DNA from 3 places in the Streptomyces sp. NPDC090025 genome. Region 3 is predicted to be linked to each of the others. Evidence: riboswitches for the same ligand, from Rfam matches in the RefSeq annotation. Region 3 holds a riboswitch; each other region holds the start of a gene.
The links. Region 3 has a riboswitch for cobalamin ahead of metE (5-methyltetrahydropteroyltriglutamate--homocysteine S-methyltransferase). Riboswitches for the same ligand answer to the same signal wherever they lie in the genome.

Region 1 (7,931 bases), on a different contig from region 3:
GTCGAGGAGCGCCGGGACGGTGCCCTGGACGGCCGAGTCGAGGTGGCGGACCAGCAGGGTGCTCTCGCCGTGGTCGGCGACGGCGGCCGCGGTGTCCACCCAGAGCCAGGTCGCCTCCTCGCGGGTGAGCACCTCGGGCGCCTCCTCCGGGTCGGCGCCCTCGTACTCGGCGAGCCAGAGCAGCGCGTACGGGCGGAGCGGGGGTTCCGTGCGGGCGGCCCGGACCTCGGGTTCGGCGGGGGCGCCGACCACCCGCAGGGCCTCGAAGGCGAGGCCGCGCAGCAGGGCGTCCTCGCCGCGGGCGACGGCGAGGAGTTCGGCGACGGCGCTGGACAGCGTGCGGGCGGCCAGCCAGGCGCGGTACTCGTCGCGGGCCGGGCCGGGGGTGAGCCGGGCGCAGCCGCGCAGCATGTCCTCGGCGGACTGCTCGATGTTGCCCGCCGGGCTCTGCGCGGCGACGCAGATCTGCTCCAGCTTGACCCAGACCGCCCAGTTGCCGAGCGGGGTGAGGGTGGCGTGCCGTCCGTCGGGCGCGGTGGCCAGGGTGAGCGCGCCGACGGCGGCGAGTCCGGCCAGGGCCCAGTCGAGCAGCGTGGGCAGCCCGGGGCCGGTCGCGGGGTCGGAAGCGGAAGCGGAACCCGGGGCGGGAGCGGAAGCGGTCGCGGTGCCGGGTGCCTGGGGTGCGGTGCCGGGCGGCGGGACCTCGCAGCGCTCCTCGCGGAGCTCGTCCACGCGCTGGCCGAGCAGGTCGAGGAGCCCGGCCACGGCCACCGGTCCGGCGGAGAGCTGGAGCAGCGAGAGGACCTGGGGCACGGCCTCGACGACCTCGGCGACGGCGCCGGGCGCGGTGTCGGCCGGGGCCGGGTGGACCAGGGACCAGGCGTCGAAGAGGGCGACCCAGCCGCGCAGCACGGCGGAGTCGTCCCGGTCCCAGGCGTGCAGCCGCCAGCCGGGGCGTGCGGTGTCGCCGTGCAGCTCGATCAGTCCGGCCAGCCTGGCCCGGTCCCAGCCCGCGCCGACCTGGGCCGGGGTCAGACCGAGGGCGGCGGCGGCGCGTTCACCGTCCTGGCCGGGGAAGCCGGTGTGTCCGGTGTGCCCGGCGGGCCGGTCGACGGCCGCCCAGCGGGCGATCCGGACGGCGTCGGCGAGCACCGCCCTGGCGTGGGCGGCGAGCTCCGCGCGGGGCGGGGTGCCCTCGGGCGGCCGGGGGGCCGGGCGGGTGCGCCGGGCCGTCACGGCCTTGCGGGCGGTGGCGAGGGCCCCCGGCCGGACGAGGCGGAGTCTGGAGCCCCGCGCGATGGATTCATCGGGCTGTCGAGACGTCACGGAGGGCAGTCTTCCCGCTGACGGCCCGAAAGCCCAATCGGAATCGGCAACGCCGCCGCCACGCCCCCGGCTTCGCCCGGCCGGCCGGGTCCCGGGGCACCGCGCGGGCGGGCCGCAAGCCCTTTCCCCCGGGCGGCGCCGGGGCGGCGCCCGGCCGGTGCCGGGGAGGCGTCAGACCAGCGGGGTGAGGAAGCGGCGCAGCGCCTCCTCGTAGCGCAGCGGGTCGGCGTTCCACATCGCCGCGTGCGGGGCCTGCCGGACGGTGGTGAGGGTGACGAGGTCGGGGCGGAGTTCGGCGAGCCGCCGGGAGTGGTCGTAGGAGGCGATGGTGTCGTCCGGGCCGTGCAGCAGGAGGACGGGGACGCGCAGGGCGTCGGGGTCGGCGGCCTCCTGGAGGCGGTCGCCGTGCAGTCCGGTGCGGCCCTGGGCGGCCCGGACGGCGAGCGGGAGCAGCGGTCCTGGCACCCGGCGGGCGGCGGCGAGGTTGCGCAGGGTGCCTTCCCAGTCGAGCACGGGCGAGTCGAGGACCAGGCCGCCGATCCGGTCGCGGACGCCGGAGCTCGCGGCGGCGTGCAGGGCCATCGCGGCGCCGGTGCCCCAGCCGTGCAGGACGACGGTGCGGGCGCCGCGGCCGACGGCGAAGCGGATCGCGGCGTCGACATCGCGCCATTCGGAGTCGCCGAGATGGGCGAGGCCGTCGGGTGCGGCGGGCGCCCCGGGGTCGCCGCGGTAGGCGGGGACGAGGACCGGGATCTGCCGGGCGTGGAGGAAGGGGAGCACGTTGAGCGGGTGCTCGCGGGTGGTGCCGAGGCCGTGCAGGGCGATCACCCAGGTGGTGCGGGCGCCGGGCACGAGCCAGCCGGGCAGCGGGCCGAGCTCGCCGAGGATCTCGACGTCCTCGTAGGGCAGCGCGAGGGCGGTGCCGGGGGTGCCGCGGTGCAGCTGGGGGGTGAGCCGGACCCGGGCGCCGGGGCCCGGGGTGCCGAGCTCGACCCGTTCGAGGCGGCGGACGACGGTGTCGGCGGTGTGCGGCACCCGGTCGAGGACGGGGCCGATCACCGCGTGCAGATCGGTGCCCTCGATCCCGTACGTGCCGGGGCGCAGCGCGGCGATGCTGCGGGTGAGGGTGATCCGGCCGGGTGCCGTGGCGTGCACGGTGAGCCGGGGGTCCCCGGGGAAGGGGCGTCCGGACGGCACCGCGAGGGCGACGTCGCTGGCGTACCGGCCGGCCGCCACCGCGGCCGCGCCGAGACCTATCACTGTGGTGACGGCCGCTGCCGTCGCTGTAGCCGGGCGCACGCTCCCAGTGTCGGCAGCGGACCGTCGGCCTGCCACCGGGCGGGCCCGCCCGGGGTGACGTGCGTCTCCCCCCGGGAGCCGTCGGGGGGTCGTCCGGGGGCCCGCGCCGGGGCGGCCCGGCAGGCCGTGGCGTCCATGGGGTGATACGGGACGGCGGTGGCGAAGTCGGTCCTGGAGTGCGGTGTCCGGTATTCGCCGGTATTACCCGGGGTCGCACCTGTTCGCATCGTGGACAGCGGGCGGACACCCGCGCGCGCCCGAGGGGACGGAGGAGAGGAAGCGGAATGAGCCAAGCCTGGATCGGGCAACCCCACCGCCCGGCTCAGTTCATCTTCCGTTCACCCAGGTTGCCTACGTTCAACGCGCCACTGACGTCAAACGATTGCCTGGGTAAATGGAACACATCACGCTGCTGCTCGCGATTGTGGTCGTGACAGCTCTCGTGTTCGATTTCACGAACGGTTTCCACGACACCGCCAACGCGATGGCGACGACCATCTCGACCGGTGCTCTCAAGCCCAAGACGGCGGTGGCCATGTCCGCCGTGCTCAACCTCGTCGGCGCGTTCCTCTCCGTGGAGGTCGCCAAGACGATCTCCGGCGGCATCATCAACGAAGAGGGCATCCGCACCGAGGTGATCTTCGCGGCGCTTGTCGGCGCCATCCTCTGGAATCTGCTGACCTGGCTGCTCGGCCTCCCGTCGAGCTCCTCCCACGCACTCTTCGGCGGTCTGATCGGCGCCGCGGTGATGTCGGCCGGCTGGTCCGCCGTCAACGGCCCGACCATCGTCACCAAGGTCCTCATCCCGGCCGTCGCCGCGCCGATCGTCGCCGGTCTTGCCGCCATGGCGGCGACCAAGCTGACGTACAAGATCAAGGCCAACCCCGAGGCCAGGGCGACCGCCAAGGGCTTCCGGGCCGGGCAGATCGCCTCCGCCGGTCTGGTCTCGCTCGCCCACGGCACCAACGACGCCCAGAAGACGATGGGCATCATCACCCTCGCGCTGGTCACCCAGGGCGTCGTCGCGCCCGGCGCGAACCCCCCGCTCTGGGTCATCGTCTCGGCCGGTGTGGCCATCGCGCTCGGCACCTACCTCGGCGGCTGGCGCATCATCCGCACCATGGGCAAGGGCCTCACCGACCTCCAGCCGCAGCAGGGCTTCGCCGCCCAGACCAGTGCCGCCACGGTCATCCTGGCCTCCTCGCACCTCGGCTTCTCGCTCTCCACCACCCAGTCCTGCTCGGGTGCCGTGATGGGCGCCGGGCTCGGCCGCAAGGGCGGTGTGGTCCGCTGGTCCACCGCCACCCGGATGTTCGTCGCCTGGGGCCTCACCCTCCCGGCCGCCGGTCTGGTCGGCGCCGCCGCCGAGTTCCTGACCAAGCAGGGCACCTGGGGCATCGTCGCCGTCGCGATCCTGCTCGTCGCCGGTTCCGGCGTCATCTGGTCGCTGTCCCGCCGCAAGCCGGTGGACCAGCACAACGTCACCGCCGACGACCTCGACCACCCGGGCGCCCCGGCCCCGGCCGCCGAGCCCGCGGGCGTCGTGACCACCGCCATCGCGGCCGTCACCCCGCCGCCCCCGGCCGGCACCTTCGCCGCGGTCACCGGCCAGGACCTGCGGACCACCATCCCCACCCCGAACCCCGCGGACCCCGCCGCTCCCCCGGCCCCCGCCGCCGCGGTCTGAGGAACTGGAACCACACATGAAGATCGACTGGGCAGCTCTCGGCTCCGTCTTCGGAGTCAGCCTCGTGGCGACCGTCGCCCTCGTGGGCCTGTTCACCCTGGGCATCGTCGGCCTCGCCAAGCAGGAGGAGGCCGCCGCGAGCGGCGGCTCCGCCGCACTGGCCCGCACCGGCGCCTACGTCTGCTTCGCGCTCTGCGCGGCGGCCGTGTCGTACGGCATCTATCTGATCGTCGCCTGATCACCCTAGGCGCACGCACACCACGGCGGACGGCCGGCACCCCACGGTGCCCGCCGTCCGCCGTGTCTGTGGCGCTCCGCACAGCGACTCCTCGCAGGTCAAGGGTGAGTTGACGGCTGTTCGCACAGCGTGGTGGACTGCCGGGGCCATTTACGGCGGCATGAAGAGGAAGTCCGGTGCGATTCCGGCGCGGTCCCGCCACTGTGACCGGCCTCGGGGACACCCCTGGCGCCGGGAGTCAGGAACTCTGCCGCCGGTCACGTCGAGCCAGGGCGCGGACCCTGAGTGAGGACACTGCGCCATGCCCGGCCGCGGCCCCAGACCCGCCTCCGCCTCCGCCAGCACCCTCTTCGCGTACGGAGCGGCCGCCGGTCTCGCCGTCGACCGGCTGATCGGCGATCCGCGCCGCGGCCACCCCGTCGCCGCCTTCGGCCGGGCCGCGAACGCCGTCGAACGCCGACTGCACCGCGACCACCGCGGCTGGGGCGCCCTGCACACCGCCGTCTGCGCCGGATCCGCCGTGGCCCTCGGCGCGCTCGCCGCCCGGACCGCGCGCGGCAGCCGTGCCGCCACTGTCGCCGTGACCGCCGCCGCCGTCTGGGCCGTGGTCGGCGGCACCACCCTCGGCCGGGAGGCCCGCGCCATCGGCGGGGCGCTCGCCGCAGGCGACGAGGAGGTGGCCCGGGAGCGCATCCCGCACCTGTGCGGCCGTGACCCGCAGGCCCTGGACGGCCCCGCGATGGCCCGCGCCGTCGTCGAGTCGGTCGCCGAGAACACCTCCGACGCGGTCGTCGGCGCCCTCGTCTGGGGCGCCGTCGCCGGAGTGCCCGGGCTGCTCGGCTTCCGCGCCGTCAACACCCTGGACGCCATGGTCGGCCACCGCTCACCGCGCCATCTGCGCTTCGGCTGGGCCTCCGCCCGGCTCGACGACCTGGTCGGCGCGCCCGGCGCCCGGCTCACCGCCGTGCTCGCCGCGGTCGCGGGCGACGACCCGCGCGGCGCGCTGCGCGCCTGGCGCACCGACGCCGCCCGGCACCCCAGCCCCAACGCGGGCCCGGTGGAGGCCGCGTTCGCCGGGGCGCTCGGAGTACGGCTCGGGGGCACCCTCGCGTACGGCGGCCGGGTCGAGCACCGGCCGGTCCTGAACGGCCGCGGCCGGGCCGTCGAGGTGGCCGACATCGAGCGGGCGGTCCGGCTGTCCCGCCGGGTGACCTGGCTGACCCTGGCCGTCTGCGTGGGCGGCCGGACCCTGATGAGCACGGCACACAAGCTCACGGCACACAAGCGCACGGCGCGGAAGCGGAGGACGACGTGAGGGGTGGCGGACTGCTCGTCGCCGGGACGACCTCGGACGCGGGCAAGAGCGTGGTCACCGCCGGGATCTGCCGGTGGCTGGTCCGGCAGGGCGTCAAGGTCGCCCCGTTCAAGGGACAGAACATGTCCCTCAACTCCTTCGTCACCCACGAGGGTGCCGAGATCGGCCGCGCCCAGGCCATGCAGGCGCAGGCCGCCCGGGTCGAGCCGACCGCGCTGATGAACCCGGTGCTGCTCAAGCCGGGCAGCGACCGCTCGAGCCAGGTCGTCCTGATGGGCCGGCCGATCGGCGAGATGAGCGCCCGCGGCTACCACGGGAACCGGCAGCAGGAGCTGTTCGAGCCGGTGATGAGCTGCCTGGAGGAGCTGCGCAGCACGTACGACGCGGTGATCTGCGAGGGCGCGGGCAGCCCCGCCGAGATCAATCTGCGGCGCACCGACATCGTCAACATGGGGATCGCACGGGCCGCGCGGCTGCCCGTCGTGGTGGTCGGCGACATCGACAGGGGCGGGGTCTTCGCGCAGTTCTTCGGCACCACGGCGCTGCTCGCGCCGGAGGACCAGGAGCTGGTCGCGGGCTATCTCGTCAACAAGTTCCGCGGTGACGTGACGCTGCTCGAACCGGGCCTCGGCATGCTGCTCGGGCTGACCGGGCGGCGCACCTTCGGGGTGCTGCCGTACGCCCACGGGCTCGGCATCGACGAGGAGGACGGCCTGCGGGTGTCGCTGCGGGGCGCGGTGCGCGAGTCGGTGGTGGCGCCGCCGGTCGGCGCGGACGTGCTGCGGGTCGCGGTCTGCGCGGTGCCGCTGATGTCGAACTTCACCGACGTGGACGCGCTGGCCGCCGAGCCGGGCGTGATCGTCCGCTTCGTCGACCGGCCCGAGGAGCTGGCCGACGCCGACCTGGCGGTGGTGCCCGGCACCCGGGGCACGGTCAAGGCCCTGGCCTGGCTGCGCGAGCGGGGCCTGGCCGACGCGCTGGTCCGGCGGGCCGCCGAGGGCCGCCCGGTGCTCGGGATCTGCGGCGGGTTCCAGGCGCTCGGCGAACACATCGAGGACGAGATCGAGTCGAAGGCGGGCGCCGTCGACGGGCTCGGACTGCTGCCCGTACGGGTCAGGTTCGCGGCCGGGAAGACGCTTGCCCGGCCGGTCGGCGAGGCGCTCGGCGAGCGGGTCGAGGGGTACGAGATCCACCACGGCGTCGCCGACGTGCGGGGCGGCGAGCCGTTCCTGGACGGCTGCCGGGTGGGCGCGGTGTGGGGCACCCACTGGCACGGCTCGCTGGAGAGCGACGGATTCCGGCGGGCGTTCCTGCGCGAGGTGGCGGCGGCGGCCGGACGGCGGTTCGTCCCGGCGCCCGACACCTCGTTCGGCGCGCTGCGCGAGGAGCAGCTCGACCGGCTCGGCGATCTGATCGAGGAGCACGCCGACACCGACGCGCTGTGGAAGCTGATCGAGCAGGGCCCGCCGCCGGGGCTGCCGTTCGTGCCACCGGGCGCGCCGTGAGCGCCCCGCCCGGGCCCGCCCCGGGAACCCTTGAGACAACCTCCGTACCGACTTCCGTACCGACTTCCGTACCGACCGAAGGAGCGAGCACCCGATGAGCACCCGCTTTCCGTTCACGGCCGTCGTGGGCATGGACGATCTGCGGCTCGCGCTGCTGCTGAACGCGGTCAGTCCGGCCGTCGGCGGCGTCCTGGTGCGCGGCGAGAAGGGCACCGCGAAGTCGACGGCCGTACGGGCGCTCGCCGAGCTGCTGCCCGAGGTCGCGGTCGTCGCGGGCTGCCGCTTCTCCTGCGACCCGGCGGCCCAGGACCCGGGCTGCCCGGACGGGCCGCATGCGCACGGCCCTGGGGAGGGCAGGCCCGCGCGGATGGTCGAGCTGCCGGTCGGCGCCTCCGAGGACCGGCTGGTCGGCGCGCTCGACATCGAGAAGGCGCTGGCCGACGGCGTGAAGGCGTTCGAGCCGGGGCTGCTCGCCGACGCGCACCGGGGCATCCTCTACGTCGACGAGGTCAACCTGCTCCACGACCACCTGATCGACCTGCTGCTCGACGCCGCCGCGAT
Region 2 (7,931 bases), on a different contig from region 3:
CGGTGAAGGAGCTGGCGAGGGTCGTCGCCTCTGGCGGGCTGGTGGTCGCCTCCACCAACAGCGACCGCGACAAGACCGAACTGGACGACCTCTGGCAACGGGCCGCCGGAGACGTCCTCGGCATCGACCGAGGCCCCGCCCGGATCTCGCTCAGTGCCCGCTTCTCCCTGGAGAAGGCCCCGGCCTTCCTCGGCGAGGAGTTCAGCCGCGTCGAGGCCGTCGAGCTGCCAGGGACCATCACCGTCCGCGACCCGGCGCCCGTCATCGCCCACATGGCCTCGTATCGAGCCTGGGCCGACCAGCACGACGTGCCCTTCGACGCGACCATCGACCGCGCCCGGGCCATCGTCGCCGAGGACATCGCCCGCAATGGCGCGTACGAGATCACGTGCCTCGGAGGTCTCCTCGTCTGCCGGAGCTGACCGGGTACGTGTAGGGGCCCCGCACCGTCATCGGTGCGGGGCCCCTACACGTACCCAGGTCGTGCCGGGCGATGGGTCCTAGAACTCCTCGTCCAGGTCCACCGAGCCCTCGACCGCCACCTGGTAGGCGGACGGGCGGCGCTCGAAGAAGTTGGTCAGTTCCTGGACGCCCTGGAGCTCCATGAACGCGAACGGGTTCGCCGAGCCGAAGACCGGCGGGAAGCCCAGGCGGACCAGGCGCTGGTCGGCGACGCACTGGAGGTACTCGCGCATCGACTCGGTGTTCATGCCCGGCAGGCCGTCGCCGCACAGGTCGCGGCCGAACTGGAGCTCCGCCTCGACGGCCTCCTTCAGCATGTCCGTGACCTGCTCCTGGAGCTGCGCGTCGAAGAGCTCCGGCTCCTCCTTGCGGACCGTGTCCACGACCTCGAACGCGAAGTTCATGTGCATGGTCTCGTCACGGAACACCCAGTTGGTGCCGGTGGCCAGGCCGTGCAGCAGGCCGCGGCTGCGGAACCAGTACACGTAGGCGAACGCCCCGTAGAAGAACAGGCCCTCGATGCACGCGGCGAAGCAGATCAGGTTCAGCAGGAAGCGGCGCCGGTCGGCGGCCGTCTCCAGCCGGTCGATCTTCTCGACCGAGTCCATCCACTTGAAGCAGAACTGCGCCTTCTCGCGGATCGACGGGATGTTCTCCACCGCGTCGAACGCCGCCGCGCGGTCCGCCGGGTCCGGCAGGTAGGTGTCGAGCAGCGTCAGATAGAACTGGACGTGCACGGCCTCCTCGAACAACTGGCGCGACAGGTACAGGCGCGCCTCCGGGGAGTTGATGTGCTTGTAGAGGGTGAGCACCAGGTTGTTCGCCACGATCGAGTCGCCGGTCGCGAAGAACGCGACGAGCCGCCCGATCATGTGCTGCTCGCCCGGAGTCAGCTTGGCGAGGTCGGCCACGTCCGAGTGGAGGTCGACCTCCTCCACGGTCCAGGTGTTCTTGATCGCGTCCCGGTAGCGCTCGTAGAAGTCCGGGTAGCGCATCGGGCGGAGCGTGAGCTCGAAGCCCGGGTCCAGGAGGTTCTTGTCGGTGGAGCTCATTACTGGCATGCCTCGCAGGACTCGGGGTTCTCAAGGGAGCAGGCGAGCGCGTCGGCGTCGGACGCTGCCTGCTGTACGGGGATGGGGGCGGGGGCGGCGACGGCCGACGCCTGGGCGGCGCGGGCGATCCGGGTCGCCGGACGGGAGCGCAGGTAGTACGTCGTCTTCAGACCCTGCTTCCAGGCGTACGCGTACATCGACGACAGCTTGCCGATGGTCGGCGTCTCCATGAACAGGTTCAGGGACTGCGACTGGTCGAGGAACGGGGTACGGGCCGCCGCCATGTCGATCAGACCGCGCTGCGGGATCTCCCACGCCGTCCGGTACAGCTCGCGCACCTCGGCCGGCACCCAGCCGAAGCCCGCGACCGAGCCGTTGGCGTCGCGCAGCGCCTCCCGGGTCTGCGCGTCCCACACGCCGAGCCGCTTGAGCTCCGCCACCAGGTACGAGTTGACCTGGAGGAACTCACCGGACAGCGTCTCGCGCTTGAACAGGTTGGAGACCTGCGGCTCGATGCACTCGTACACGCCCGCGATCGAGGCGATCGTCGCGGTCGGCGCGATGGCGAGCAGCAGGCTGTTGCGCATGCCGACGGCGGCGATCCGCTCGCGCAGCGCGGCCCAGCGCTCCGGCCAGTTCAGCGCCACGTCGTAGTGGTCGGGGTGCAGCACGCCGCGCGCGGTGCGGGTCTTGTCCCAGGCGGGCAGCGGGCCGGAGCGCTCGGCGAGGTCGGCGGACGCCTCGTACGCCGCCAGCATGATCCGCTCGGCGATCCGGGTGGACAGCGCCTGCGCCTCGGGCGAGTCGAACGGCAGCTTCAGCTGGAAGAAGACGTCCTGGAGGCCCATCGCGCCCAGACCCACCGGCCGCCAGCGGGAGTTGGAGCGCCCGGCCTGCTCGGTCGGGTAGAAGTTGATGTCGACGACCCGGTCGAGGAAGGTGACGGCGGTACGGACGGTCTCGTCCAGCCGCTCCCAGTCGAGCTCGCCGGTGCCGGCCAGCACGAAGGCGCCGAGGTTGACCGAGCCGAGGTTGCAGACGGCCGTCTCGCCGTCGTCCGTGACCTCGATGATCTCGGTGCACAGGTTCGAGGAGTGCACGACCGAGCCGGGCTCGGCGGTCTGGTTCGCGGTCCGGTTGGAGGCGTCCTTGAACGTCATCCAGCCGTTGCCGGTCTGGGCGAGGGTACGCATCATCCGGCCGTACAGGTCACGGGCCGGCATGGTCTTGCGGGCCAGGCCCGCCGCCTCGGCCTTGACGTACGCGGCGTCGAACTCGGCGCCGTACAGGTCGACCAGCTCGGGCACGTCCGACGGGGAGAACAGCGACCAGTCGGCGTCCGCGTTCACCCGGCGCATGAACTCGTCCGGGATCCAGTGCGCCAGGTTCAGGTTGTGGGTGCGGCGGGCGTCCTCGCCGGTGTTGTCGCGGAGCTCCAGGAACTCCTCGATGTCCGCGTGCCAGGTCTCCAGGTAGACCGCGGCGGCGCCCTTGCGGCGGCCGCCCTGGTTCACGGCGGCGACCGAGGCGTCCAGGGTCTTCAGGAACGGCACGATGCCGTTGGAGTGCCCGTTGGTGCCGCGGATCAGCGAACCGCGGGCGCGGATGCGGGAGTAGGCGAGGCCGATGCCGCCCGCGTGCTTGGAGAGCCGGGCCACCTGGTGGTAGCGGTCGTAGATCGAGTCCAGCTCGTCCTGCGGGGAGTCCAGGAGGTAGCAGGAGGACATCTGCGGGTGGCGGGTGCCCGAGTTGAACAGGGTGGGGGAGGACGGCAGGTAGTCCAGCCGGCTCATCAGCCCGTACAGCGCCGACACCTCGTCGAGGGCGCGCGCCGAGTCGTCCTCGGCGAGACCCGCGGCGACCCGGAGCATGAAGTGCTGCGGGGTCTCGATGACCTTGCGGGTGATCGGGTGGCGCAGCAGGTAGCGCGAGTAGAGGGTGCGCAGACCGAAGTAGCCGAAGCGGTCGTCGCCCGCCGGGTCGATCGTCGCGTCCAGCCGGTCGGCGTGCAGCGCCACGAAGTCGGCGGTGCGGTCGGCGATCAGGCCCTCGCGGTGACCGACGGCGACGGAGGCGGAGAAGCAGACCGCGCCCTGGCCCGCCGCCTCGTCGGCGATGGTGCGGGTGAGCAGCCGGGCGGCGAGCCGGGAGTAGGCCGGGTCCTCGGCGATCAGACCGGCGGCCGCCTCGGTGGCCAGCTCGCGCAGCTCCGCCGCGTCCGAGCCGGCGTGGCGGCCGCGCAGGGCGGCGGCGGCGACCCGGCCGGGGTCGGTGTCCGGGAGATCGGCGGTGAGATCGGTCAGGGTGCGCAGCAGCGCGGTCCCGGGTCCGTCGTTCTCGATCGCTGCGGCCGGATCGGCGGGCGCGATGGTCACGTGGGGGCTCTCCCTCGCTCGGCTCGGGGCCAGGAGGAAGGGCGGTGGAGGGCGGGCGGCCACCACCGGAAACCGGCAGGGCTGCGCCGCGTCCACCGGCCCACTCCGCGAGGCCCGGACGTCTGTGGCACCCGGAACGGAAGGACCGGGCGCGCTGTCGGCAGGTCTTCGGACTCTCTCCGTGCGAAAGCGCACGAAGTGCACCGTTGCGGGACAGTTCCGGATTTCCACCGGATTCCCCTGCGACGACAGCGAGGACGAGCATACATGTGGGGGGCGCCCATCGCGGCACCCCCCACATGTTGTGTGTCGCGAGTCCCGCTACAACTCCAGGGCGTAGCACATCAGCACGAAGGAAGGCCGCTCGGGTACCGGCGACCAGTCCCGCTCCGGCGTGCGCCGGAAGCCGAGCCGCTCGTAGATCCGGTGCGCGCCGCGCATCCCCGGCTGGGTGGAAAGGACGATCGCGGAACACCCCGGGACGGCCCGCGCGCGCTCCACACAGGCCCGCACCAGCGCCTCGCCCGCGCCCCTGCCGCGGGCCGCGTGCCCGACCGCCAGCATCCGGATCTCGGCCTCGCCCGCCCGGGCCCGCTCGCCGAGCAGACCGGGGGCCGCGACGAAGGTCACGCCGCCCAGGACGGTCCCGGCCCCGGCCCCGTTCTCGTCCTCCTCGGACACCGCCCCTTCTTCCACCGCCACCAGCACCTCGGCCACCTCGGCCCGGGCGGCCACGTCGCGCAGGTGGACCAGATAGCCGTCGTCCGCGGCCAGGTGCCCGTCGTCGACATAGGCCCGGACGGTGAGCTCACCGAGGGTGTCGTACTCCTCCGGCCGTACCGCTCTGATCGTGAAGTCCATGCCCGCAGTCTGCCGCGCCCGCGCCGCACCGCGCGCCCGGCTCCCGCCGGACTTCGCACGCCCGCAACACTCCGTACGTCCACGGCGGTCCGTACGTCCACGGCGGTCCGTACGCCCGCAGCACAAGGCCGCCGGGCCCCTGGCGGGGTCCCGGCGGCCTGGGCCGTGCGGCGCGCCGTGGCTCAGTGCCCGGCGCCGACCTTCGGCAGGTCGGTGACGCCCGCGTCGCCCGCGTCCGCCGTGTAGTCCGACGGCGAGGTCTCGTCGACGCCCTCCGGGGCCTTGAGGGCCCGCAGGACGAAGGTGAGGACGACGGTGACCACGACGTTCAGGACGAACGCGGTGAGGCCGATGTAGCCGATCTCGCCGATGCCCGGGATCTCGGCGGAGGAGCCGCCGAAGTGCTTCTGGGTCGGGCTCGCCACGCCGTACGCCGCGGCCGTGCCGTACACCATGCCGACCGCCCAGCCCGCGAGCAGCGCCCAGCGGTGCATCCAGCGGGTGAACAGACCGCCGACCAGGGCCGGGAAGGTCTGCAGGATCCAGATGCCGCCGAGCAGCTGGAAGTTGATGGCGACGGTCTTGTCCATGGTGAGGACGAAGACCAGGGCGCCGACCTTCACCAGGAGCGACACCAGCTTGGAGACCTTGGTCTCCTGCGCCGGGGTCGCGTCCGGCCTGATGAAGTCCTTGTAGATGTTGCGGGTGAACAGGTTGGCCGCGGCGATCGACATGATCGCGGCCGGGACCAGGGCGCCGATGCCGATGGCGGCGAAGGCCACGCCCGCGAACCAGTCGGGGAACATGTTCTCGAACAGCTGCGGGATGGCGAGCTGGCCGTTGGTGACCTTGACGCCGGCCGCGATGGCCATGAAGCCGAGCAGCGCGAGCAGGCCCAGCATCAGCGAGTACAGCGGCAGGATCGTGGTGTTGCGGCGGATCACCTCACGGCTCCGGGAGGAGAGCGTCGCGGTGATCGAGTGCGGGTACATGAACAGCGCGAGCGCCGAGCCGAGCGCCAGCGTCGCGTACGTCCACTGGCCCGCCTCGCCGGGCACCAGGGCGCCCTTGGGCTTGCCGGTGGCCGGGTTGACCGTCGCGTACGCCTCGCCCGCCTTGGCGAAGATCTCGTCGAAGCCGCCCAGCTTGATCGGGATGTAGATGATCGCCACCGCGATGACGATGTAGATCAGGGTGTCCTTGACGAAGGCGATGAGCGCCGGGGCGCGCAGACCCGAGGAGTACGTGTACGCGGCGAGCACGCCGAACGCGATGAGCAGCGGCAGGTCCTTGACGAACCAGTTGGTGTCCTCGCCGCCGCCGACGCCCATCACGTCCAGGACGGCCTGGATGCCGACCAGCTGGAGCGCGATGTACGGCATGGTGGCGAGGATGCCGGTGACGGCGACCGCGAGGGACAGGCCCTTGGACCCGAACCGGCCCCGGACGAAGTCCGAGGTGGTGACGTAGCCGTGCTTGTGCGACACCGACCACAGGCGGGGCAGGAAGGTGAAGATCAGCGGGTAGACCAGGATCGTGTACGGCACGGCGAAGAAGCCGGCCGCGCCCGCCGCGTAGATCGCCGCGGGGACGGCGACGAAGGTGTACGCGGTGTAGAGGTCGCCGCCGAGCAGGAACCAGGTGACCCAGGTGCCGAACGAGCGGCCGCCCAGGCCCCATTCGTCGAGGCTGTGCTCGTTCTCGGCCTTGCGCCAGCGCGCGGCCAGGAAGCCCATGACCGTGACGGCCAGGAAGAAGAAGACGAAGACGCCGAGCGCCACACCGTTCACGCCGTCGTTCATCGGGCCGCACCCCCCTTGCGGGCGCGCTGGTCACGCTTCCACAGCGTGTAGGCGAGCATGGTGAGCGCGGTGGAGATGACCACCCACAGCATCTGGTACCAGTAGAAGAACGGCACCCCGATGAAGGTGGGTTCGACCTTCGCGTACGAGCCGACCCAGAGCATCGCGACGAACGGCGCCGCGAGGCAGACCGCGATCACCACTCTGACCGGTGTGATGACCGGTTGTTTCCCTTGTGCGGCTTCTGACATGGTGAGACCGTCCCCTCGCTGATCACCTCGTAATGCCGAGGAAATGTAGGCGACGGTCTCGCCGTTAGGAACCCCTGTCCGTATAACGGATACGAGTGTGTCAGTCGGGGCAGGTCAGGGGCGTCGGAAGCCGCCGGGACCGGCCGCGACCGGGCACGGCGATCCGCCCGGATCCGCGCGGGTTACAGCTGAATTCCGCCCGGATCCGCGCGGGTCGCAGCTGAATTCCGCCCGGAATTCAGTCGTTCGGCCGCTGGAGGCGCGCCACGAACTTGTAGCGGTCGCCCCGGTAGACCGAGCGCACCCACTCCACCGGCTCGCCGTTGGCGTCGAGCGAGTGCCGCGAGAGCATCAGCATCGGCAGGCCGACGTCGGTGCCGAGCAGCCCGGCCTCGCGCGGGGTGGCGAGGGAGGTCTCGATGGTCTCCTCGGCCTCGGCCAGGTGGACGTCGTACACCTCGGCGAGCGCGGTGTAGAGAGAGGTGTACTTCACCAGCGAACGGCGCAGCGCGGGAAAGCGCTTGGCCGACAGATGGGTGGTCTCGATGGCCATCGGCTCGCCGCTGGCGAGGCGCAGCCGCTCGATCCGCAGCACCCGCCCGCCGGCCGTGATGTCGAGCAGTCCGGCGAGGGTGTCGTCGGCGGTGACGTAGCCGATGTCGAGGAGCTGCGAGGTGGGTTCGAGGCCCTGGGCGCGCATGTCCTCGGTGTACGAGGTGAGCTGGAGGGCCTGCGACACCTTGGGCTTGGCCACGAAGGTGCCCTTGCCCTGGATGCGCTCCAGGCGGCCCTCGACGACCAGTTCCTGGAGGGCCTGACGGACCGTGGTGCGGGAGGTGTCGAACTCGGCGGCGAGGGTGCGCTCCGGCGGGACCGGGGTGCCCGGGGGGAGAGTTTCGGTCATGTCGAGCAAGTGCCGCTTGAGCCGGTAGTACTTGGGTACGCGCGCGGTACGGGTGGCGATCGCGCCCTCCGGTTCGGTGCTCCCCGCGTCCGTGGCCATAACCTGCCTCTCCGACTGCTGCGCTGCTGCCGTCACCGGCTCCTCCGTCTGTCGCGGCTCACATGGTGGCACGGACCGGTCACGGGTCGTCGCCCTCCCTCAGGTGTCGGTCCGATAACGGACCC
Region 3 (7,931 bases):
CCCGGATCGACCACCAGGCGTTCCGGCGGGATCCCGGCGGCCACCACGGCCTCGACGCGCGCCCCGAGCTCCCCGACGACCTCCGCGACCACGTCGCCGTACACGGCGCGGCGGTTCATGTCGTGGCTGAAGCCGCGCCAGTGCATCACCACGAACGGGACGCCGCAGCCCGCCACGGCCGGGACCATGGCGGGGTCCGCCAGGCCGCCGCTGACGTCGTTGACAAGCACCGCCCCGGCCGCCACCGCCCGCGCCGCGACGGAGGCCCGCATGGTGTCGACGGACACCAGGACCCCCTCGGCGGCCAGATCCCGTACGACGGGGATCACCCGGCGCAGCTCCTCGCCCTCGTCGATCCGCGAGGCACCGGGCCGGGTCGACTCACCGCCCACGTCCACCAGATCCGCCCCCTCGGCCACCAGGTCGAGCCCGTGCTTCACGGCCGTGCTCGCGTCGAACCACCTGCCGCCGTCCGAGAACGAATCAGGGGTGACGTTGACGACCCCCATCACCGCGCACCGGTCCCAGTCCGGCAGCCCCGCGACGGTACGGCGCTTCCCGTGGCCGACGCCGCTCATGACGCCACCGTCCGGCGGGCGCCGGAGCCGAGCGCGTTCGCGGCCGCCCGCGGGGTGGGCGGGGCGATGAGTTCCACCCGGCGGTCGGTCAGGTCGGGGGCCGGTGGGGCGACCCGCCAGTGCGGGTCGTCGCGGACACCCGAGGTGGCGCGGGGGAGGCCGAGCGGCGAGCCCGAGGCGAGCAGGTCGCGGCGGTGCCGGCGCGCGGTGAGGATCCTGCGGCGGCGCTCGGCGAAGGCCGCGTCGAGCCGGGCCAGGAAGGCGAGCGCGGCGGGGGTGAGGATCTCGTCGTGCCGGTCGCCCGGCGGGCCGAGCACCTCGACGCGGTGGGCCGGTGGATGGGTGGGCATGTCGTCCTTCTTCGGGCTTCTGAACGGCTCTCGGCGGGGGCGGCGCGGGCCCCGGCCCCGGGCTCCGCGTCGAGCGCGGCGACCAGCGCCGCGAGGAATCCGGTGGTGTCCCGGAGCGTGTCGCTCACCACCCGCAGCCGGGCGCCGAGATCGCCCAGCTGGCGACGCAGGGCCACCGGATCGGCGTACTCCTTCGGCGTCAGGACCACCATGGGCCGCCCGTCGACCAGGACCTGCCGCGGCCTCGGCCCCTTCGCGCCCTTCCGGGCCTTCGCCACCTGAGACCTCCCGTCGCCGCGCGACCGCGTCGGCCGGGCCGCGCCGCTGGTGTCCGGCAGGGGGTGGTCCGGGCGGGACGCGGCGGGCGTCCCACCCGGACCGGCGGGGGCGTCAGCCCTTGGCGGTCCCGTCCGTCAGCTCCGCCAGCTCCGCGCGGACGTCACGGGCGGCGGCGACGAGGTTCTCCAGGGAGGCGCGGGTCTCGGCCCAACCGCGGGTCTTCAGGCCGCAGTCGGGGTTCACCCACAGCCGCTCGGCCGGGATCGCCGCCAAGCCCTTCCGCAGCAGCCCGGCGGCCTCCTCGGCGCTCGGCACCCGCGGCGAGTGGATGTCCCAGACACCGGGGCCCGCCTCGCGCGGATAGCCGTGCTCGGCCAGCTCGTCCGCCACCTGCATGTGGGAACGCGCGGCCTCCAGGCTGATCACATCGGCGTCCAGGTCGTCGATGGCCTGGACGATGTCACCGAACTCGGCGTAGCACATGTGGGTGTGGATCTGGGTGTCCGGCCGGACCCCGCTGGTCGTGAGCCGGAACGACTCGGTCGCCCAGTCCAGGTACGCGGCGTGCTCGGCGGCCCGCAGCGGCAGGGTCTCGCGCAGCGCGGGCTCGTCGACCTGGATCACCGAAGTGCCCGCCGCCTCAAGATCGTTGACCTCGTCGCGCAGCGCGAGCGCCACCTGCCGGGCGGTCTCGCCGAGCGGCTGGTCGTCGCGGACGAACGACCAGGCGAGCATCGTGACCGGCCCGGTCAGCATGCCCTTCACCGGCCGGTCGGTCTGCGCCTGGGCGTACGAGGTCCAGCGCACGGTCATCGGCTCGGGCCGCGAGATGTCCCCGGCGAGGACCGGCGGGCGGACGTAGCGGGTGCCGTACGACTGGACCCAGCCGTGCTGGGTGGCGAGGTAGCCGGTCAGCTGCTCGGCGAAGTACTGGACCATGTCGTTGCGTTCGGGCTCGCCGTGCACGAGGACGTCGACGCCGGTCTTCTCCTGGAAGGAGATGACCTCGCGGATCTCGTCCTTGATGCGCTCCTCGTACCCGGCGGCGTCGATCCGCCCGGCCCGCAGGTCCGCCCGCGCCACCCGCAGCTCGTCGGTCTGCGGGAACGAGCCGATGGTGGTGGTCGGCAGCACCGGCAGGCCGAGCTGGGCGCGCTGGGCGGCGGCCCGCTCCGGGTACGGCTGGGCGCGGCGGCCGTCGGCGTCGGTGACCGCGGCGGTGCGGGCCCGGACGGCCGGGTCGCGGGTGAGCGGGGAGTTCGCGCGGGAGGCCAGGGCGGCCCGGTTCGCGGCCAGTTCGGCGCCGATGGCGTCGGTGCCCTGCGACAGGCCGCGGGCGAGCACGGCGATCTCCGTGGTCTTCTGCCGGGCGAAGGCCAGCCAGCCGCGGATCTCCGGGTCGATGTCGCGCTCGGCGGCGGCGTCGTACGGGACGTGCAGCAGCGAGCAGGAGGCCGCCACGTCCACCTGGCCGGCGAGACCGAGCAGGGTGCCGAGGGTGGCGAGGGACTTCTGGTGGTCGTTGATCCAGATGTTGCGGCCGTTGACGACACCCGCGACGAGCCGCTTGCCGGGCAGACCGCCGACGGCGGCGAGGTCGTCGAGGTTGGCGGCGCCGCTGTCGGTGAAGTCGAGCGCCAGGCCCTCGACGGGGGAGGCCGCGAGGACCTGGAGGGCCTCGCCCAGCCGGCCGAAGTAGCCGGCGACGAGCAGCTTGGACCGGTCGGTGAGCGCGCCGAGGTCGCGGTAGGCGCGGGCGGCGGCGTTCAGCTCGGCCGGGGTGCGGTCCTGGACCAGGGCGGGCTCGTCGAGCTGGACCCACTCCGCGCCCGCCGCGCGCAGGTCGGCCAGCACCTCCGCGTACACCGGGAGCAGCCGGTCGAGCAGCGTCAGCGGCTCGAAGTCGGCGGCCACGCCCGGCGCGGGCTTGGCGAGCAGCAGATAGGTGATCGGGCCGACGAGGACCGGCCGCGCGGTGAGCCCGAGCGCGAGGGCCTCCGTCAGCTCGGCGACCTGCTTGCCGGAGTCCGCGGCGAACACCGTGTCAGGGCCCAACTCGGGCACCAGGTAGTGGTAGTTGGTGTCGAACCACTTGGTCATCTCCAGCGGCGCCACGTCCTGGGTGCCGCGGGCCATCGCGAAGTAGCCGTCGAGGGTGTCGGCGGCGACGGCCTCGCGGTGCCGGTCGGGGATCGCGCCGAGCATCACGCTGGTGTCGAGCATGTGGTCGTAGTACGAGAAGTCGCCGGTCGGCACCTCGGTGAGCCCGGCGTCGGCCAGCTCCCGCCAGTTCGACCGGCGCAGGTCGGCTGCCGTGGTCCGGAGGGCGTCGGCGCTGACCCGGCCCTTCCAGTACCCCTCGATCGCCTTCTTCAGTTCACGGTTCGCCCCCTGGCGGGGGTAGCCGTACACGGTGGCGCGTACTGCCGCGGCTGCGGGCTCGGCTGTCACGGAACTCTCCTTCGCGAGCTGTGTCCAGGAACATCCCGGCGAGGGAAGCGGACGCGAAGGGAACGACAGAACGTGCGGCCCACGTCCGGGAGACGCCCGGACCTGCCGCTCGCTGTGTACGCCGACCCGCCCACGAGGTCACCGGAATGGCCGCACACGGAATCGTCCGGGCGCGGGCAACGGGCAGGTCTTCGGACTCGCGGGCACGTCCTGCCGGGGCGAACCCGGCGGGCCTTCCTACTGGCCGTCGCTTCCCAGGCCCGGTACGTCGGACCCAGTGCGTATGACGGCGGTCGTTCCCACTCACCGCTGCGGGGCAGTCCCGGATTCCCACCGGGTTCCCTCTTGCGACGCATCCCGCCTGGCGGACGGGGCGAACCAGCTGCCCGGCCAGACTAGGGGCCCGGATCGCCCTGCGGCGAGCTATTCCCACTATTCGGACGCAAGAATGAGACGACATGGGGGAGGGGCCGGCTCCCCGGCGCCACGCTCAGCCGTCGGCGACCACCGGGTACGGCACATGGGTGCGCCGGTCGGGGTCGACGGCGAGACCGCCACCGGCCGGCGGCCGGGCCCGCTGGGCGCAGTCCCGGCGCTCGCAGATCCGGCAGCCCAGGCCGATCGGCGTGGCGGCCGACGGCTCGTGCAGGGCGACGCCCTCCGCGTACACCAGCCGGGACGCGTGCCGCAGCTCGCACCCGAGGGCGACGGCGAACTCGGCGCGCGGCGCGTGATGGCCGAAGCCGCCGCGGGTCACCGTACGGGCGATCCAGAAGTACCGCTTGCCGTCGGGCATCTCGGCGACCTGGGTGAGGATCCGGCCGGGCGCCGAGAACGCCCCGTACACCGTCCACAGCGGGCAGGTGCCGCCGAACCGCGAGAAGTGGAAGTCGGTGGCGGACTGCCGCTTGGAGATGTTGCCCGCGCGGTCGGCCCGCAGGAAGGAGAACGGCACCCCGCGCCGCTCGTGCCGCTGGAGCGTGCTGAGCCGGTGGCAGACCGTCTCGAAACCGACGCCGAACAGCGCCTGGAGCAGTTCGATGTCGTAGCGCACCCGCTCGGCCGCCGTGTGGAACACGGTGTACGGCATGAGCACCGCGCCCGCGAAGTAGTCGGCGAGGCCGATCCGGGCCAGTCCCTCCGCCTGCGGCGACGCGAGCCCGGCGGCGGACACCAGCGCGTCGAGCAGCGGCCCGTGCTCCAGGAACGCCAGCTGGGTGGCCAGTTGGAAGGCGCGCTGTCCCTCGGTGAGCCAGGGCGAGAGCAGCAGCAGGCCGTTGGCCGCGTCGAAACGCCGCGCGTCCGCCGCCCGTTCGGGACCCGCCTGGACCACCGTGACCCCGTGCCGGGCCGCGAGCCGGCCGGTGAGCGCGTCGGCCGCGCGCCCGGCCCGCCCGGCCACGCCGAGCCCCAGCGCCTCGGCGGTCCGCTCGGCCTCCGCCTCCAGAGCGGCGAAATGGTTGTGGTGCGCGTAGAAGAAGTCCCGTACCTCGTCGTGCGGTTCGGCCGGCAGCAGACCCGCCGAGTCCTCCGGCGCGGCCAGCGCGGCGACCTGCTCGGAGGCGCTCCGATAGCGCTGGTGCAGGGCGACCAGGGCGCGGGCCAGCTCGGGATGGTCGCGCGCCACGTCGGCGATCTCCTCCGGCGGGACGGCGACCCCGCACGCCTCGTCGCCGAGCGCGGTGCGCAGATCGGTCGCGAGCCGCTCCTCGCCCGCCTCGGAGAAGAACTCCGGCTCGACGCCGAAGACTTCCGCGATCCGCAACAACACCGGTGCGGTGAGCGGCCGTTGACTGTGTTCAAGCTGATTGAGATAGCTCGTGGACAGCCCCAGGGCCCGGGCCAGCTCCACCTGGTTCATGCCCCGCTCGCGGCGCAGCCTGCGCAGTTTCGCGTGGGCGTAGATCTTCCGTCCGGCCGGCCGTGCCATCGCGCCGGGCTCCTCTCCGCTCGTTCCTCGGCTCACCCTGGGCTGCGAAGGTAGCATCCGCAGATTTCGCAAAATTCGCAGATTCGCAGCCTTCGCATGGAGGGATTCCGCAGGGTGGAGCCGTCGCCCCGGGCCCGCGAGCGGGGAAGACTCACCGGCGGACGCCCCGCTCGCCGCGGACCGTCCGCCGCAGGCCGTACGCCGACCCGCCACCGTGAGGAGCCCCGTGATCGACCACCAGGTACGCGTCCACCCCAGCGCCGACCGGCTGCCGCGCGAGGAACAACTCGCCTGGAAGCTGGCCGCCGTGGCCACCGGCACCCAGGACGCCCCGGACCTCGACCCCGAGGCGTCCGAGATGGTGATCAACCGTGTCATCGACAACGCCTCGGTGGCCGTCGCCGCGCTGCGCCGCCGCCCGGTGGCCGTCGCCCGCGCCCAGGCGAGCGCCCAGGCACGCGGCCGCGGCACGGGCCCGGGCGGACCCGGGGACGCCGGGCGAGCCACCGGTCCGGTCGGCGGAGCCTCGGCCTTCGGCCTGCCCGCCGGGACCCGGCTGTCGCCCGAGTGGGCCGCCTGGGCCAACGGCACCGCCGTCCGTGAACTGGACTTCCACGACACCTACCTGGCCGCCGACTACTCCCACCCCGGCGACAACATCCCGCCGCTGCTCGCCGTCGCCCAGCACACCGGGCGCACCGGCGCCGACCTGCTGCGCGGCATCACCGCCGCGTACGAGATCCACGTCGCCCTGGTCAAGGGCATCTGCCTGCACGCCCACCGGATCGACCACGTCGCCCACCTCGGCGCCGCGACCGCCGCGGGCATCGGGGCCATGCTCCGGCTCGACACCGGGACCGTGTACCAGGCCGTCCAGCAGGCCGTGCACACCACGACCGCGACCCGGCAGTCCCGCAAGGGCGAGATCTCCAGCTGGAAGGCGTTCGCACCGGCCTTCGCCGGCAAGGCCGCGATCGAGGCCGTGGACCGCGCCCTGCGCGGCGAGGGATCCCCCTCGCCGATCTACGAGGGCGAGGACGGCTTCCTCGCCTGGCTCCTGGACGGGCCGGGCGCGTCGTACACGGTGACGCTGCCGGGCCCCGGCGAGGCCCGCCGGGCGATCCTCGACACGTACACCAAGGAGCACTCCGCCGAGTACCAGGCCCAGGCCGTCATCGACCTGGCCCGCGGCCTGCGGGAGAAGGCCGGCCCGACGGGCCGGATCCGTTCGGTCGTCCTGCACACCAGCCACCACACCCACCATGTGATCGGCTCCGGCTCCGGCGACCCGCAGAAGTACGACCCGACCGCCAGCCGCGAGACCCTCGACCACTCGGTGCCGTACATCTTCGCCGTCGCCCTGGAGGACGGCGGCTGGCACCACGAGCGCTCGTACGCCCCCGAGCGCGCCCGGCGGCCCGCCACCGTCGAACTCTGGCGGAAGACCTCCACCGTCGAGGACCCGGCCTGGACCCGCCGCTACCACGACCCGGACCCGGCGCGCCGGGCCTTCGGCGGCCGGGCGGTGCTCACCCTCGACGACGGCACCGTCGTCGAGGACGCGCTCGCCGTCGCCGACGCCCACCCCGCGGGCGCCCGGCCCTTCGACCGGGCGGGCTACACCGCCAAGTTCCGCACCCTCACCGACGGCATCGTCACCCCCGCCGCCCAGGACCGCTTCCTGACCGCCGCGGCCCGGCTCGCCGAGCTGGACACGGCGGGCCTCGCCGAGCTCTTCCCGGCCGTCGACACCGACGCCGTGGCCGCGTACGACGCGACCCTGCCGAAGGGCCTGTTCTGATGCTGCACACCCGCACCACGCCCGCCGAGCGGCGCCGCCGCTTCCGCGAACAGCTCGCCTCCGGGCGGCTGTTGAAGATGCCGGGCGCGATCAACCCGTACTCGGCGCGGCTCATTGAGGAGACCGGCTTCGACGCCGCGTACCTCTCCGGCGCGGTCCTCGCCGCCGACCTCGGACTGCCCGACATCGGCCTCACCACCTCCGTGGAGATCGCGGCCCGGGCCCAGCAGGTCACCCGCGTCACCGATCTGCCGGTCCTCGTCGACGCCGACACCGGCTTCGGCGAGCCGATGAACGCCGCCCGGACCCTGCAGCTCATGGAGGACGCCGGGCTGGCCGGACTCCACCTGGAGGACCAGGTCAACCCCAAACGCTGCGGACACCTCGACGGCAAGACCGTCGTCCCGCGCGCCGACATGGCCCGCCGCGTCCGCGCCGCCGCCGACGCCCGGCGCGACCCGGACTTCCTCCTGATGGCCAGGACCGACGCCCGCGCGGTGGAGGGACTCGACGCGGCGATCGACCGCGCCAAGGCGTACGTC

Region 1: it holds a riboswitch for cobalamin, as region 3 does, so the genes downstream of both, ACIPXM_RS34730 (cobalamin biosynthesis protein) here and metE (5-methyltetrahydropteroyltriglutamate--homocysteine S-methyltransferase) in region 3, are expected to answer to the same signal.
Region 2: it holds a riboswitch for cobalamin, as region 3 does, so the genes downstream of both, ACIPXM_RS05520 (ribonucleoside-diphosphate reductase subunit alpha) here and metE (5-methyltetrahydropteroyltriglutamate--homocysteine S-methyltransferase) in region 3, are expected to answer to the same signal.

Annotation. Positions count from the first base shown of each region.
Region 1 is NZ_JBIVFL010000024.1:53,768-61,698, forward strand. Features, by position in the region: gene ACIPXM_RS34710 (hypothetical protein) at 1-1,326, opposite strand, end outside; gene ACIPXM_RS34715 (alpha/beta hydrolase) at 1,498-2,625, opposite strand; gene ACIPXM_RS34720 (anion permease) at 3,020-4,312, shown strand; gene ACIPXM_RS34725 (hypothetical protein) at 4,329-4,550, shown strand; cobalamin riboswitch at 4,667-4,820, shown strand; gene ACIPXM_RS34730 (cobalamin biosynthesis protein) at 4,852-5,865, shown strand; gene ACIPXM_RS34735 (cobyric acid synthase) at 5,862-7,370, shown strand; gene ACIPXM_RS34740 (putative cobaltochelatase) at 7,465-7,931, shown strand, end outside.
Region 2 is NZ_JBIVFL010000001.1:1,175,721-1,183,651, forward strand. Features, by position in the region: gene ACIPXM_RS05510 (class I SAM-dependent methyltransferase) at 1-422, shown strand, start outside; gene ACIPXM_RS05515 (ribonucleotide-diphosphate reductase subunit beta) at 501-1,514, opposite strand; gene ACIPXM_RS05520 (ribonucleoside-diphosphate reductase subunit alpha) at 1,514-3,889, opposite strand; cobalamin riboswitch at 4,031-4,171, opposite strand; gene ACIPXM_RS05525 (GNAT family N-acetyltransferase) at 4,211-4,750, opposite strand; gene mctP (monocarboxylate uptake permease MctP) at 4,933-6,552, opposite strand; gene ACIPXM_RS05535 (DUF3311 domain-containing protein) at 6,549-6,803, opposite strand; gene ACIPXM_RS05540 (GntR family transcriptional regulator) at 7,042-7,806, opposite strand.
Region 3 is NZ_JBIVFL010000007.1:279,095-287,025, reverse strand. Features, by position in the region: gene folP (dihydropteroate synthase) at 1-578, opposite strand, end outside; gene ACIPXM_RS19180 (hypothetical protein) at 575-928, opposite strand; gene ACIPXM_RS19175 (hypothetical protein) at 1,034-1,210, shown strand; gene metE (5-methyltetrahydropteroyltriglutamate--homocysteine S-methyltransferase) at 1,319-3,658, opposite strand; cobalamin riboswitch at 3,823-4,056, opposite strand; gene ACIPXM_RS19165 (short-chain fatty acyl-CoA regulator family protein) at 4,149-5,588, opposite strand; gene ACIPXM_RS19160 (MmgE/PrpD family protein) at 5,815-7,389, shown strand; gene prpB (methylisocitrate lyase) at 7,389-7,931, shown strand, end outside.